DNA from 3 places in the Microbacterium pseudoresistens genome. Region 2 is predicted to be linked to each of the others. Evidence: predicted binding sites of a transcription regulator. Region 2 holds the regulator's gene; each other region holds the start of a gene.

Region 1 (5,406 bases), 1.8 Mb from region 2:
GAAGGGGCCGTCGACGCGGACACCCGCGGTGCGGAGAGCACGCGTGAGGACGGTGCCGAGTCGACCGGCGCCGATCACGATGACGTGCGCCTCGGAGGCGCGGAGCGGTGTGCTGTTCATGGGGATGATCCGCCTGATCGCGGCGACCTCGCGGATGCTATGAGTATCCGACCGGGAGCGCGAATGGGCCAAATCAGAGGGCAAAGTGCCTAAACAGGGCTCGATTTACGTTGTCAAAATGACACTGATAGGAACAGACGATGGTCGATATGCACTTCACGATTCCATGGGACGCGGTGCGATCGGGAAACCGGAGCGGATGAGATGCGGGTGCCCGCTCGTCCAGTCCTGGCGATCGATGCTTGTCGGCCTCGGATGCGGCGCACCGTAGTGAACGAAAGAAGCGCCGCCCGACGGGCAGCGCTTCGTTCGTTCGGCGGAGGATGGGGTGTCTGGTTTCAGGACATCGTTGACAGATGATCGCGCGGATCGTGCTCGTGATCGTTGACACCTGAGTCGGGTCATCGTCGACGCTCTGCCGGTGATGATCGTTGACCGGTGAGTCGGGTCATCGTTGACGGGTGAAACCAAAGAATCTCGTCATCGTCCGCGCCGTCACCGATCAAGGCCTGACCCATGCTGAAGCCGCTGCGCGCTTCGGGGTGACCCGCCAATGGGTACACACCCTCGTGCACCGTTACGAAGCCGAAGGCCCGGACGGACTCGCGCCACGCTCTCGGGCCCCGAAGAACCGGCCCGGCACCACCCCGCCCGCAATCCGCGACCGGATCGTCCAACTACGCAGCGACCTGACCCACTCCGGAGCCGACGCCGGGCCGGTCACGATCGCCTGGTACCTCGAGCAGGAAGGCCACCGATCACCATCCACGTCCACGATCCGCAGGATCCTGCACGACGCCGGCCTCATCGTCCCCGCACCCCACAAACGCCCCCGCAGCTCTTACATCCGATTCCAAGCCGATCTGCCCAACGAATGCTGGCAAGCCGACATCACACACTGGTTCCTCGCCAACGGCACCCGCGTCGAGATCCTCGACTTCCTCGACGACCACGCCCGCTACCTGCTCGACATCCGGCCCGCGGCGGCGTTCACAGGCCCGATGGTCGTCACCGCGATGACCGAGCTGATCGCCCGCTACGGGCCGCCGTATTCGACTCTCACCGACAACGGCCTCGTGTTCACCACCCGCCTGGCCCGCTTCAAAGGCGCCCGTGGCGGATTCGAGAAACTCCTCACCGCGCACCGCATCACTCAGAAAAACGGCCGCCCCGGTCACCCGCAAACCCAGGGGAAGATCGAACGCTTCCACCGGACACTCAAACGCTGGCTCACCGCACGCCCACTGCCCGACACGATCGAAGACCTCGCCGCCCGGCTCGCACAGTTCCAGACCTGGTACAACACCGCCCGCCCCCACAGAGCGCTCGCAGGCCGCACCCCCGAGCAGGCCTACACCGCGCTCCCGAAAGCCACCCCGACCACGACCACCGACACGACCGAATGGCGCTCCCGCACCGACACCGTCGACCAGCACGGGAAAGTCACCCTCCGCTACGCCGGCCAGATCCGCCACCTCGGCATCGGCCGCGCTCACTCAGGCACCCCGGTGCTCCTACTCACCCACAACCGCGACGTCACCGTCAGCAGCATGAACACCGGAGAAATCATCGCCGAGTTCACCATCGACCCCGACAAGAACTACCAGGCCAAGAACCCGTGACCCCCACCGTCAACGATGACCCGACTCACCAACCCCGCGTCACACGTCAACACCCCACACAACAAAAAAGCCCTGAGCCGCGACCAGTTCGTAAACTATGTCGCGACTCAGGACATCGGCGGAGGATGGGGGATTCGAACCCCCGAGGGGTTTCATCCCCAACACGCTTTCCAAGCGTGCGCCATAGGCCACTAGGCGAATCCTCCTGGGGGCCCCGGAGGGCCGCAGACCATCCTACCCGACGCAATACCGCGCGCCGATCCACCCGCGGGCGCTACGCTCGCAGCGGAGGGGAGCCATGACGACGCTGATCGACGGAACCTACAACTCGCGCGACACCGGCGGCACGCCGCTGGTCGGCGGTGGGGCAACCCGAACCGGCGTTCTATACCGCTCGGATGCGCTGATCGACGTCACCGTTGCCGGCGAGCGGACCCTCGCCGACAGCACCATCGGCACGGTCGTCGACCTCCGCACCGAGGCCGAGCGGGTCTCTGCGCCCAACCGACTGCCGAACGGGCGCCCGTTCCGCACCGAGGCGCTGTCGATCATCGAGGGCGCGATGGCGATCCCGGCCGGCCTGGACCTGCGCGCGTTCGATCCCGACGCGATGGCCCAGATGCTCACCGAGATCCCCACCCTCGCCGACCTCTATCTCGGGATGCTCGCCCATGCTGCGTCGTCGTTCGCGCAGGTCGCGCGTCTCGTGGCCGCTCCCGAGGACTCGCAGCACGGCGGTGTGCTCATCCACTGCACCGCCGGCAAGGACCGCACGGGGGTCGCCACGGCCCTGTTGCTGGATGCCGTGGGCGCGGACCGCGATGCGGTGATCGCGGACTATGCCGCGAGCGAAGTGAACCTCGCGGGCACCTGGGCGCAAGGGATGCTGGTCAAGTTCGGCGCTATGGGAGTGCCGCCGTTGCCGCCCGTGGTCGCGCTCATGACGAGCACTCCGCCCGATGCGATCGCCACGGCGCTGCGCTGGCTCGATGACCAGGGCGGGTCAGCAGCCTATCTGCGCGGCGGCGGGCTCGGCGACGAGGAGCTCGTCGCGCTGCGCACACGGCTCGCGGGGTGAGAGCGGGGCACGAATGCGCTTCCTTCCCCTTGCTCCTTTCTGGTTGTTGAGCGAGCCGTAGGCGAAGCGAAAACGCGGTGGGATTTTTCGAGATTTGTCCACCGGTCAGGCCGACTGATTCGATTATTTGTTCGATAATTGGTAGGCTTATGCCATGAACTCACTCGGTGATCTGGACGAAGCGCTCGTAGCGGTTCATGCCGTGTGGGAAGCCGCGGAGACGGCGCGGGATGTGCCCCGTGAGCGGTTGGTTGCGGTGAATGAGGCGTTGGGTTCGATGCGTCGCCGGGTGGATGCGGTGCTCGCGGATGTTGCCGCTCGGATCGCGGTTGAGTCTCGGAAAGAGCTGGGGCCCGGGGGTTTGGCGAAGCAGCACGGGTTTCGGACTCCGGCGATGCTGATCGCGTCCGCCACGGGAGCATCCACCGGGGAGGCGAACAAGTTCGTCGCCGTCGGTACCGCCACCGCCCCGCGGATGAGCTTGTTCGGGGCACAGCTCCCGGCGAAGTACCCAGCCGTACGCGACGCGGTGAGTTCTGGTGGCTTGTCGGTGCCGGCGTCGTCGGCGATCATCTCTCTCCTGGACCGGATGCGGTTGAAGACCTCCGCGGAGAGGATTGCGGAGGCGGAGAAGGTCCTTGCCGTACAGGCGTCGGGATTGATGATGGATGAGGTCCGTAAGCTCCTCACCCGCGCCGAAGCATGGCTGGACCCGGACGGTGTGGAACCTCGGGAAGAGCGCGCCCGTGAGAATCGTTCCTTGCAGATGTTCGAGCGGGACGGGATGCTCCACCTCACCCTGCAAACCGATGTCGCCTCGGGTGCGCCGGTGAAGGCGGCGATCGAGGGGTATGTGTCGGCACAGTTCGCCGCCCGCAAGAACGCTGCCGGAGTGACGGATGCGGAAGGCGCCGCCGAGGGCGACACCCGCACCGTCACGCAGATGCGCGCCGACGCGCTCACTCTTTTCGCGGAGCATGTCCTCGGCTGCCGGAACGACACCCTGCCCCTGGCCGGGGCGACCGTGATCGTCCGCGTGAACCTCGAAGACCTCCAGAACGGCACCGGCACCGCCCGGATCGACGGGGTCACCGCACCGGTGAGTATCACCACCGCCCGCCGCCTCGCTGCGGACGGTGGTGTCATCCCCTGGGTGTGCGGGCCGGGCGGGGACATTCTCGACTGGGGACGGAGACGCAGGCTTTTCACCCCGGCGCAGAAACTCGCTCTCACTGAACGCGACGCCGGGTGCGCGATGTGCGGGTTGCCACCGGGGATGACGCAGGTGCACCACATCCAGTGGTGGGAGAGAGATACCGGGCCGACGGATCTGGGCAACGGGATCCTGCTGTGCATGACCTGTCATCATCTGATCCATGACAACGGGTGGGACATCCGTATCGACGGCACCGGCGTCACGGCACAGGTCTGGTTCCTGCCACCCACTGCTGCCGACCCGGAACGGACACCGCGGCCGGCGGTGAACCGGCGACTCACCCCCGCCGCGTAGGAGACGAGTGTCTCCTCACCGCGTTTCGACTCGCTCAGCGCCCCGGAACGGCGGGCGAAGCGGCCGACTCGTGACGCGCGACGATCGCCGCGGCATCCCCGACGGGCTCAGCGCCGTAGAGGAACCCTCGTCCGGTCAGCCGTGTCGCGCAGAAGGCGTCGGCCACGGCATCCGGCGCGTGGCGCACGAGCAACGATGCCTGCAGGGCCACGGCGAGCCGTTCGGTGAGGGCTCGGGCGCGCGCCTGCGCGTCCGTCGACGACGGATCGGCCAGCACGATGCGAGCGAGCGTCTCGGTCTCGGCGACGAAGGCGTCCAGTGTGCCGGATGCGCCTTGGGCCGTGCGCACCTCGTCGAGGTACGCATCCAGCGACTCCGGCTCACGGGCCAGGGCACGCAGCACATCCAGCGCGATGACGTTTCCCGAGCCCTCCCACACCGCCATGACGGGCTGCTCGCGGTAGCGGCGCGCCAGCGGAAAGCCCTCGGTGTATCCGTTGCCGCCCAGGCACTCCAGCGCCTCGTAGGCGTGGCCGGGGCCGCGCTTGCAGATCCAGTACTTCTGCACGGCGGTCGCCAGTCGTGCGAACGCCGCCTCGCCCTCGGGCGCGTCCGCCTCGTAGGCGGCGGCGACCCGCAGCGCCGTCGCCGTGGCCGCCTCGGTCTCCACAGCGAGGTCGGCGAGCACCTGGGTCATGGCGGGCTGCTCCGACAGCAGGGCGCCGAACGCTGCGCGGTGCTGTGCGTGCCAGATCGCTTCGGCCGTCGACTGCCGCATGCCCGCCGTCGTGCCGAGCAGGCAGTCGAGCCGCGTCTGGTTGACCATCTCGATGATGGTGCGCACCCCGCGGCCCTCGTCTCCGACGAGCCAGCCGCGCGTGCCGTCGAACTCCACCTCGGAAGAGGCGTTCGCCCTGTTGCCGAGCTTGTCCTTGAGGCGCTGGATGAAGAACGGGTTGCGCTCGCCGTCGGGCAGCACGCGCGGCACGAGGAAGCAGCTGAGCCCGCCCGGCGCCTGGGCGAGCACGAGGAACGCGTCGGACATCGGCGCCGAGCAGAACCACTTGTGCCCCGTG
Region 2 (5,406 bases):
CCGCGGGCACGAGAACCGAGAGTAGTCCGCCGCGCGCACCCGGCCAAAACGTGTGTCAGCGCAGGCTGTCGACCCAGTTGCGCAGCAGCCGGATGCCGGCTTCGCCCGACTTCTCGGGATGGAACTGCGTCGCCGAGAGCGGGCCGTTCTCGACCGCGGCCAGGAACGGCGCGCCGTACGTAGTCCACGTCAGCCGCGGCGCGGGGAAGGGAGCCGTGGCCTCCAGCTCCCACGTCTGCGCGGCGAAGGAGTGCACGAAGTAGAAGCGCTCGTCCTCGATGCCGTCGAACAGCACGCTGCCTTCGTCGGGGGCGACGGTGTTCCAGCCCATGTGCGGCAGCACCGGCGCGTTCAGCTCGGTGACGGTGCCCGGCCACTCGCCGAGGCCCGGCGCATCCGCTCCGCGCTCGACGCCGTGTGCGAAGAGCACCTGCATTCCCACGCAGATGCCGAGCACGGACCGCCCACCGGCGAGCCGGCGCCCGATGATCTCGTCGCCGCCGTGGGCGAGCAGCGCCTGCTGCACTGCGGAGAACGACCCCACGCCGGGGACGAGCAGCCCGTCGGCCTCCAGCGCCGCGGTGCGGTCGGCCGTGAGCTCGACGTCGGCGCCGGCGACGGAAAGCGCCTTGACCGCCGAATGGACATTGCCCGAACCGTAGTCGAAGACGACGACGCGGGGGCGCGTCACAGCGCCCCCTTCGTGGAAGGGATCCCCTCCACGAGCGGATCGATGCTCTTGGCCTGGCGGAACGCGCGGGCGAACGCCTTGAACTCGGCCTCGGCAATGTGGTGCGGATCACGCCCGCCGAGCACCGTCACGTGCACGGTGAGTGCGGCGTGGAACGAGATCGCCTCGAAGACGTGCCGCACGAGCGAGCCGGTGAAGTGCCCGCCGATGAGGTGCAGCTCGAACCCGGCCGGTTCGCCGTCGTGCACGAGGTACGGACGCCCCGAGATGTCCACGACGGCCTGGGCGAGGGCCTCATCGAGAGGAACGAGCGCGTCGCCGTAGCGCGAGATGCCGGATTTGTCGCCCAATGCCTCACCGATCGCCTGACCCAGCACGATCGCGACGTCTTCCACCGTGTGGTGCGCGTCGATGTGCGTGTCTCCCGAGGCGCGCACGGTGAGGTCGGTGAGCGAGTGCTTCGCGAACGCCGTGAGCAGGTGGTCGAAGAAGGGCACCGAGGTGTCGATGCTGCTGCGCCCCGTGCCGTCGAGGTCGATCTCCAGCTCGACCGTCGACTCCGAGGTCGAACGGGTACGCGAGGCGGTGCGGGCGGTCATGATGCCGATCCTATCGAGGCCAGCGCATCCAGGAAGGCCGTGGTCTCGGCCTCGGTGCCCGCCGTCACGCGCAGGTGCCCGGGGATGCCCACGTCGCGGATCAGCACCCCGCGCTCGTACAGCGCGCGCCAGGTCGCTGCGGGGTCGGACACCCCGCCGAAGAGCACGAAGTTCGTCCACGACTCGTGCGGCGCGTAGCCGAGGGCCTCGAGCGTGGCCGAGATCCTCTCGCGCTGGCCGACGATCTCATCGACCATGGCGAGCATCGTGGGCGCATTGCGCAGCGCGGCGACCGCCGCCGCCTGCGTGAGCCCGCTGAGGTGATAGGGCAGGCGCACCAGCCGCAGCGCGTCGATGAAGACGGGATCGGCGGCGAGATAGCCCACCCTGGCCCCGGCGAAGGCGAACGCCTTGCTCATCGTGCGGGAGACCGCGAGTCGCGGGCGACCCTCCAGCAGCGACAACGCCGACGGCGCTTCGCGCGGGGCGAACTCCTGATAGGCCTCGTCGACGACCACGACGCCACGGGCGGCTTCGTAGACGGCCTCGACGACGTCGATCCCGAGAGGGGTGCCTGTCGGGTTGTTCGGCGTGCACAGCAGTACCACGTCGGGATCGGCGGCGGCGACCTGAGCTGCGGCGTCCTCGGCCGTGATGGTGTAGTCCGGCTGGCGCTCCCCCGCCGCCCAGCGCGCGCCCGTGCCCTGCGCGAGCAGGGGGTACATCGAGTAGGTCGGAGCGAATCCGAAGACCGTGCGCCCTGGTCCCGCGAATGCCTGGAGGATGTGCTGGAGGACCTCGTTGGAGCCGTTGCCGGCCCACATGTTCTGTGCGTCCAGCCCGTGGCCGAGATACTCGGCGAACGAGGCTCGCAGCGTCGTGAACTCACGATCGGGATACCGGTTGACCTGCTGAAGGGCGACGGCGATATCGTCGAGGATCTCGTCTGCCACCGCATCCGGCACCGGATGCGTGTTCTCGTTGACGTTGAGCGCCACCGGAAGCGGTGCCTGGGGTGCGCCGTAGGGCTGCAGACCGCGGAGATCGTCTCTGAGCGGGAGGTCGTCGAGAGAGACGGCCGCTCTGTCGGTGTCAGTCACGCTGCCAGTCTAAAGTGTGACGTCAGGACGCGTACTCGGCCGGGATGGCCAGCTCCTGACCCACTTCAAGGGCACCGGCGCGCAGCAGGTTGAGGCGCACCATCGCGTCGATGACGTCACGGGGATCGGCGGTTGGCGCGACCTCGGCCGCGATCGACCACAGCGAGTCGCCCGGCATCACCACGACCGTCTCGAAGGATGATCCGCCGACGGCGGAGTCCCCCGATGCCAGGGCCGACCCTCCGCTCAGCACGGCGAACGCCAGGCCTGCGGCGAGGGGCAGAGCGACGACGACGGCGAGCAGGCGGCGACCACGTGCTGTCAGCCGCAGACGCGTGTTCGACGTCGTCGAGGGACGGGAGAGAGCAGGACGCGAGGGCAGCGAACGAGCCGGCCGGAGTGCCGGGGCGAGGGTGACGGTGCTCATGTGTTCTGCTCCTTCTGACGGTTCCGATTCGATGATCGAAGCTGAAGACGATCGATATTTCTGAACGATTCGATGCTCGATCACTTCTGGATGTGAAGCTCTGTACCGAAACTAGCTTCGATTCGAACATCTGTCAAGATCTCTTCGATGAAGTCGCGGGGAAGAACACGACACGCTCGAACAGATCTTCCGAATCCGCCTGTTTCTCGGATACGGTTTCGATATCGATAGCCCACCACGGGCCACCGACATTCGAATCCCCAGGACGTCAGCCCACCCGGAGGAGCAGCCATGAGCGACGCCGCCACACCCGATATCGAGGCCCCGCGCACCCGTCGGCGCAAGAGCCTGAGCGCCAAGCAGATGGCCATCCTCGAGGTGATCCAGCGTTCGATCGCGCAACACGGCTATCCGCCGAGCATGCGCGAGATCGGCGATGCGGTGGGCCTCAAGTCGCTCTCGAGCGTCACCCACCAGCTGGGCCAGCTCGAGCTCAGCGGCTACCTGCGGCGCGATCCGGGCAAGACGCGTGCCATGGAGGTGCTCATCGACCTGCCGGGCACCTCCACCGAGAATCCGGCCGACACCGCGCCGTCGGTGGGCGACGCCGCTCTCGTCCCGCTCGTGGGGAGAATCGCGGCGGGCGTGCCGATCACGGCCGAGCAGCAGATCGAAGAGATCTTCCCGCTCCCCCGCCAGCTCGTCGGCAAGGGCGAGCTGTTCATGCTCAAGGTCACCGGCGAATCGATGATCGATGCGGCCATCTGCGACGGCGACTGGGTCGTCGTCCGCGCGCAGAGCACGGCGGAGAACGGCGAGATCGTGGCGGCCATGCTCGACGGCGAGGCCACGGTCAAGACCTTCCGTCAGCGCGACGGACACACGTGGCTGCTCCCCCGCAACTCCGCCTTCGAGCCCATCCCCGGCGACGACGCCGTGGTGCTCGGCCGTGTCGTGGCGGTGCTGCGCACCGTCTGACCTCCACGCCCCTTCGACACCGAATCCCCGCAGTCCGATCGACTGCGGGGATTCGTCTTTCCGCGGGTCAGGCCGTTCCGCGGGTCAGACCGTGGCGGAGACCTCGTCGCGCACGGTGCGGGCGGCCTCGACGATGTTCGCCAGTGAGGCGTTCGTCTCTTCGTATCCGCGGGTCTTCAGCCCGCAGTCGGGATTGACCCACAACTGACGCAGCGGGATCTCCTCGACGGCGCGGCGCAGAAGCGACTCCACCTCCGCGGCGCTCGGCACCCGCGGCGAGTGGATGTCGTACACGCCGGGCCCGATGCCGTGGTCGAAGCCGGAGGCCGCGACGTCGGTGACCACCTCCATCCGGCTGCGCGCCGCCTCGATCGAGGTGACGTCGGCGTCGAGCGCCCGGATGGCGTCGATGACGACGCCGAACTCGGAGTAGCAGAGGTGCGTGTGGATCTGCGTCGCCGTCTCGGCGGCCGCCGTGGCGAGACGGAACGAGTCGACCGACCACTGCAGGTACGCGGGCTGATCGGCCTTCTTCAGCGGCAGCAGCTCGCGCAGCGCCGGCTCGTCGACCTGGATCACGCCGATGCCGGCGGCCTCGAGGTCGGCGATCTCGTCGCGCAGCGCGAGGGCGACCTGATCGGCCGTCTCGCCCAGCGGCTGGTCATCGCGCACGAACGACCACGCGAGGATCGTGACGGGACCGGTGAGCATGCCCTTGACCGGCTTGGACGTCAGCGACTGCGCGAACGACGACCAAGCCACGGTGATCGGCGCCGGGCGCGACACATCGCCCCACAGGATCGACGGGCGCGTCGCGCGGGAGCCGTACGACTGCACCCAGCCGTTCTCGGTGACCTCGAACCCGTCGAGGTTCTCGGCGAAGTACTGCACCATGTCATTGCGCTCGGGCTCGCCGTGCACGAGCACATCCAGTCCCAGCTGCTCCTGGAGCGCGACGACGCGTGAGATCTCCTCGCGCAGAAAACCCTCGTACTCGTCGGAGGTGATCTCCCCGCGCGTGAAGCGGGCGCGCGCGCGCCTGATGTCGCCGGTCTGCGGGAAGGAGCCGATCGTCGTCAGCGGCAGGGCCGGAAGAGCGAGCGCCTCGTCCTGTGCGGCCACGCGCAGCGAGTAGTCCTCACGGGTGTAGTCGGCCTCCTGCAGCGCGGCCGTGCGCGCACGCACCGCGCCGTCGCGCACGCCGGGAGCATCCACGCGGTCGGCGAGCGCCGCCGACGCCGCGTCGAGCGCATCCTCGATCGCGTCACGCCCTTCTGCGAGACCCTTCGCGAGGGTGACCACCTGGGCGGTCTTCTGGTCGGCGAACGCGAGCCAGGACACGAGGCGAGCGTCGAGCTTCGACTCGTCGTCGACGTCGTGCGGTACGTGCAGCAGCGATGTCGAGGTCGAGGCCGCGACGCCCCCCGCCCCGACCTCGCGCAGCGACTGAAGCGCGTCGAAAGCACCCGAGAGGTCGCCCCGCCAGATGTTGTGACCGTCGACGACGCCGCCCACGATGGTCTTGTCGGCAAGACCCGCGACGGCGTCGGGGACCGTACCGCGCACGAGATCGATCCCGATCGCCTCGATCGGCGCGGCGGCGAGCACCTC
Region 3 (5,406 bases), 540 kb from region 2:
ATCAGTTCGCGCTATTACGCGGAGCAGATCACTCTGTGCGCATCACGCAGAGGCGATCTTCTTCGCATCGTCGGCGTTGAGCGCGCGGAACGCGATGGCCGCCACGATCGCACCCACTACGGGGGCGACGATGTACAGCCACAGCGCGCTCCAGTCGAACTGACCGCTGATCGACAGACCCAGGGCCACGGCGGGGTTGAATCCGCCGCCCGAGATCGAGCCGACCGCGACGGCGCCGACGAACACGGTGCCACCGATGGCGAGGCCGTAGAACGAGTTGCCCGCGGTGTCCTTCGACGTGGCGGTGTTGAGCACGACCCAGACCAGCGCGAGAGTGAACAGCGCCTCAGCGAGGAAGGCCGGGCCCACCTCGATCTTGGTCGCCTCGGTGGCCGCGGGCCAGAAGGCGAAGCTGACGAGGGCCGCGAGAGCGCCACCGACGAACTGCGCCACGATGTACGCGATCAGGTCGGCCACGCTGAGACCGCCGCGCAGGAACACGCCGACCGAGACGGCGGGGTTCAGGTGCGCACCGGAGATGTGACCCGTCGCGAACACGAGCACGGCCAGGGCGAGGCCGATCGCGAGGGGGGTGAGGGGGCTGCCGCTGTTGACGGCGCCGATGATGCTGAGAACGAAGAGGAACGTGGCGAGCGCTTCAGCGACTGCCTTCCGTACCGTACCCGTCATTGGTATTGCCTTTCTCGTCTTCGAACCGCCGCGCAGGCGCGCGACATGACCGGGCACCTGCGCGCGGCAAACTGAGGATATCGGAGTTGCACCCGCTGCATCGTTGATCGGGCAGAAGTGTGGAGAAGCGTGTCGGGAACGCCTGATCAGGCCTCGACCGGGTTGTCGGGGTCTGCGCTGTACTGCGACCAGGATCCGACGTAGAGCGGGGCTTCGATGCCGATCGTCGCGAGGGCGAAGACCGTGCCGGCCGCGGCAACTCCGCCGCCGCAGTAGGCGCCGACCGGAGTGTCCCGCGAGACGCCGAGTTCGCCGGCCCAGTCCTCCAGCTCCGAGGCCGCTCGCAGCCGGCCGTCGACGAACAGCTCCTCGCCGGGGGCACTCACCGCGCCGGGTATATGCCCCTTGGCGTGCGCGGATGCGGGACGCGCATCCAGCAGCACGCCTGTGTGGCCGATCTCGGCAGTGTCGGTCGCGTCGATCGCGCGTGGGACCGGGGCGATGCCGACCGTGTCAGCGGACTCCGAGGTGGCAACGTTCTCGCCGCGCGCGCTCTCTGCTGACTGGCGGACCCGCCATGCGTCGGCCCCGCCGTCGAGCAGGCGCACATCGTGCACGCCCGCGTCGCGCAGCACGAACCAGGCGCGCGCCGCGGCCTTCGCGTCTTCGGGCGTGGCTGCGTATACGACCACGGGGGTGTCGATCTCGATCTCGGCATCGGCGAGGGTCGCGGCCAGCCGTGCCGAGTCGGGCAGCGGGAACACCCCGTGCTCACGGCTGCGCGGGCCCGCGAGCACCCCGTTGTCGAGGCTCGCGCGCAGGGCGCCCTCGACGGTCGTCGTCCAGATCCGCTCCGGGGCGGTGAAGCGCGCCTCGACGAAGCGCGCACCAGCGGGGATCGGGTCATCCGCACCGATCAACAGAGAGCGGCGGGCATCGACGATCGTGTTCTCGGTCATGCAGAGAGGGTACGACGCGGATGCCGCCATCGCGCATCGCGATGACTCACAACGTCAAGAGGCGTTCGCCGCGGATGCTTCGGCGGGTGTGCGACGCGGCGCACGGAGCACGGTGCGCCAGAGGTTGACGAGCATCGCGATGAAGGTCGCCGTCCACACGGCGAGGGCCACCCAACTCTCCACGTAGCCGATGGCGTGCACGATCGGCAGCCGATCGACTTCGCCGAGGAACTGCGAGCCGACGCCGTACATGCCGAGGGGGAAGACGATGCTCCACAGCGTCGCCTCGTAGCGGAACGGGATGCGGTGGCGCACGTGACGCCACCAGCCGGCCATGACCAGCGGCGGGATGAGCCAGGTGCCGAACGCCCAGAAGAACACAGCGGCGCCGGCGATGAGGCCGCGGGTCGCATCCGCCATCGGCGCATCCGCCATCTCGACGATGCGCGCGCCGGCAACGACGGTGATGGCGGTCGCGCCCATCGCGACCCAGTACGGCGGGGTCAGGTCTTCGGGCCGGAAGGGCACCGTGAGCATCCGCACGCCGACGAAGACGCCGACGGCGCAGTACAAGAACGTGCCGACGGACCAGGAGAACACCGCGAGCAGCGCGAGCGCGAAGCGCCACGGCGCGAAGTCCTCGACAGCCTCGAGGGTGGCGGCGAGCACGGCGATCGACTGGCTCGCGACCGACCAGATGAACCAGGTGCCGTTGGCCGTGGTGATCGGCTGCACGCGACGCTCGCCCAGCACGGCCGTCCACGGCACGGTGTAGCCGAAGACGAGCCAGGCGATCGCGGCGACAGCGAGCAGGGCGACGGCGACGCCGTGCAGGTCGCTGTCTTGGCTGATCCTGCTGCCGAGCACGCAGGTGGCGGCGACGAATGTGAAGAACCCGAACGCCCGGGCAGGGTCGGCGAGGTCGTCGGCGATGCGGTGCCGGTGGCGCAGGATGCGGATGACGTTGAGCACGATGAGCACGAGGTAGGCGACGCTCGCGATCACAGCGAGCGCGATCGACAGCGCCACCCATCCGTTGGTGCGCATGGCGATCGAGACGATGCCGGTGGCCATGACCAGGGCGAAATAGCCGGGCGTGAGCCCTGCGATAGCCGCATCGACGCGGCCGGCCAGTGTGCCGGGCACGGCTTCGGGAGTCGTCGATGCGATGGCCACGATCTCAGGGTAGCGGCGGGTCTGCGATGCGCGCGGGCAGCGCTGTCAGACGAACATCACGCGGCGCGGGGCCGGGTCGGCGTAGGCGCGGCCGTGCGGGCTGATCCACCGGATGCTTCCGTCGGGGAGTCTGCCCGCCGTCCATCGTGCGGGCGGCGGGATATCGGGATGTTTGAGCACGTGATGCCCGTGGCAGAAGTGACTCAGGTTATCGAGGCTGGTCGGCCCGCCCTTGGCGTGATCGTGATTGTGATCGATCTCGCATCTTGCGGCGGGCATCCGGCATCCGGGGAAACGGCAGTGCTGATCCCTCGCTCTGAGGTGCCGTTTCATCGCTGCGTTGGGCGAGTACGTGTCGGTGTGGGTGATGGTGCCCTGCTGATCGATGAAGAGCCTCGTCCACCCCGTGTCCATCCCGGCGATTGCCCGGGCGATATCAGGGTGCAGCGGGCCGTGCCCGTCGAGCTCTGCCATGCGGTCGTCGAGGCCAGCGAGCGTCGTCGCCGCCACCGTCACCTGCACCCGGCCCTGGATGCTTCCGAGTCCATTGCCGAGCGCGGCGCTCGGTACCGCGGCGAGCAGGAGGTCGGTGAGCAGATCGGCCCGGATCTGGTCGAGTGTGCGCGGGGCGACGACATCCTCGATCGGCTCGCCCGCTTCCTCGATCGGCTCGCCCGCTTCAAGGAACGCGTCGGGACCCGGCCCTGGATCGTCGGCGCTGTCGGTATGCGCGATCTGCCGTGCCATCTCAGAGAGCCGGTCGCGGATCGCGATGGCCGCGTATTCGGGAAGGACAGCGGTGAGGAGCGCGAGCCCATCGTCGAGCGAGCGGACGGTGACCGTGCGTTCGGCCGCCGCTTCGGCGTGACGCTCGTGGACGGCGTCCGGGACGAGGGCCGTCGCGATCTGGCGTGCACGGGCGCGGGTTCGCGATGGCGATTCCTGCTCGGCGACGGCCAGCGCCGCGGCTTCGTACAGTCCGACGGATTCGGCGGCGGCGACTCCTTCGCGTACAGCATCCCGCACGACCTCTCCCTCACGAAGCACTTCGCGCGCATGCGCAAGGCTGATCCTGCCTTCGTGGAGCGCGGCGCGGACGGCGGGGAACACGGTGCGCAGGCTCTCGCTCTCCGCGAACGCGATGTCGACCGATCCGCGGGCCATACGCGCTTCCGCGGAGTACTCGGCGATCATCGATCGACGGAGGGCATCGCGATGCAGCGGGAACTGACGGACATCGGCCTCGAAAAGATCCCCACGCGCGGCGAGGAGGTCGGCCGCTTCACCCTCCAGCCGAGCGATCTGCCGCCGGACCTCGACCCACCGATCCAGCAGCACGAGCTGCGGATCAGTTTCGATGGTCGATACCGTTGTCATGTGTCTACTCTAGTAAATCTGTTCTACTAGTTCAAGACCCTCAACCACCCCTGTGAGAAAGTCCCCGACACACATGACGAAACCCCCGGGTGGAGCCGGGGGTTTCGAGTAGCAGGAGCGGGGCTTGAACCCGCGACCTCACGATTATGAGTCGTGCGCTCTCACCAACTGAGCTACCCTGCCGCAAGGCATACTGTGAAGAATGCGTGCGAGCCCCGAGTCAGGATTGAACTGACGACCCCTTCCTTACCATGGAAGTGCTCTGCCACTGAGCTATCGGGGCGCTTGCCACCCTTGCGGGCAACCAGACGAGAATACCAAAGAATCGGCCCTCATCCGAATCGGCGTCACTTGCGTCCGGCGTGCTCCAGCATCCACGGAAGCGGGTCGATTTTGGCACCGTTGACGATGAGCTCGAAGTGCAGATGGGCTCCGAACGAATGCCCTGTGTCGCCGGTGAGGCCCACGATGTCGCCGACCTTCACGACGTCGCCGGTCTTCATCCGCAACGAGCCGTACTGCATGTGAGCGTAGTGGCTCGTGACGACCCGGCCGTCGATCACGTGGTCGATGTAGGCGCCGACGCCGTAGCCGCCGTCGCTCTCTGTCGCCAGCCGCACGGTGCCGTCGGCGATCGCCTGGATCGGAGCGCCCAGCCCGGGAATGAGGTCGATGCCCTCGTGCATGACGCCGTCACGCATACCGAACGGTGAACTCATCGCGACGCCCACCACATACGGCCACTGGATCGACGCTGACGTGTCGTTCGTGTAGAGCGAGTCCGAGTAGCGGATGCCGGCCTCTGCGGCGAGGTCGGCGCGCGACACGGCGGCGAAACCCTGCGCACCCTGCAATGACACGTCGGTCAGCTCGGTCGGCGCGATGAATGCCTGGATCTCCTCATCTCCAGAACCCGACGTCTTGGCATCCTTGGGCGCCGTGATCGACGTCGCCGCGTGCGCGCCCTGCGCGGCCGCGACGGCCTGCGAGGGCAGAGTCATCGTCACCGCGAGTAGCCCGGCCAGGCCCATCACGCCTGCGGATGCCCCGACCGTGACGACCTTGCGCAGCGCAGGACGCACGGAGCGTCGCGGCACGGCGCGCGTCGCCGCATCGGCTCTGGACGCAACAGTCGAGGGCGCTGCGGTCGAGGGTACGGGCGCCGATGCCTGGGACTCTGCCTGCTGCCGGGCAGCGGCCTCGC

Evidence for each region. The regulator LexA, encoded in region 2, represses DNA repair genes until DNA is damaged. The targets are predictions, from matches to a motif close to TCGAACANNTGTTCGA.
Region 1: BKA02_RS08740 (HNH endonuclease signature motif containing protein) is a predicted target of LexA. The motif match lies at 2,940-2,955, and genes of this name have one in related genera.
Region 3: BKA02_RS02640 (HNH endonuclease signature motif containing protein) is a predicted target of LexA. The motif match lies at 4,213-4,228, and genes of this name have one in related genera.

The regions. Positions count from the first base shown of each region.
Region 1 is NZ_JACCBH010000001.1:1,753,703-1,759,108, forward strand. It holds gene BKA02_RS08720 (Rossmann-like and DUF2520 domain-containing protein) at 1-120, opposite strand, end outside; gene BKA02_RS08725 (IS481 family transposase) at 582-1,742, shown strand; tRNA gene BKA02_RS08730 (tRNA-Ser) at 1,862-1,948, opposite strand; gene BKA02_RS08735 (tyrosine-protein phosphatase) at 2,041-2,820, shown strand; gene BKA02_RS08740 (HNH endonuclease signature motif containing protein) at 2,975-4,330, shown strand; gene BKA02_RS08745 (acyl-CoA dehydrogenase family protein) at 4,365-5,406, opposite strand, start outside.
Region 2 is NZ_JACCBH010000001.1:1,594-6,999, forward strand. It holds gene hisH (imidazole glycerol phosphate synthase subunit HisH) at 56-691, opposite strand; gene hisB (imidazoleglycerol-phosphate dehydratase HisB) at 688-1,290, opposite strand; gene BKA02_RS00025 (histidinol-phosphate transaminase) at 1,287-2,390, opposite strand; gene BKA02_RS00030 (LysM peptidoglycan-binding domain-containing protein) at 2,413-2,817, opposite strand; gene lexA (transcriptional repressor LexA) at 3,109-3,795, shown strand; gene metE (5-methyltetrahydropteroyltriglutamate--homocysteine S-methyltransferase) at 3,880-5,406, opposite strand, start outside.
Region 3 is NZ_JACCBH010000001.1:541,640-547,045, forward strand. It holds gene BKA02_RS02625 (MIP/aquaporin family protein) at 43-690, opposite strand; gene BKA02_RS02630 (sulfurtransferase) at 837-1,649, opposite strand; gene BKA02_RS02635 (tellurite resistance/C4-dicarboxylate transporter family protein) at 1,704-2,825, opposite strand; gene BKA02_RS02640 (HNH endonuclease signature motif containing protein) at 2,871-4,202, opposite strand; tRNA gene BKA02_RS02645 (tRNA-Met) at 4,312-4,385, opposite strand; tRNA gene BKA02_RS02650 (tRNA-Thr) at 4,414-4,485, opposite strand; gene BKA02_RS14530 (M23 family metallopeptidase) at 4,550-5,406, opposite strand, start outside.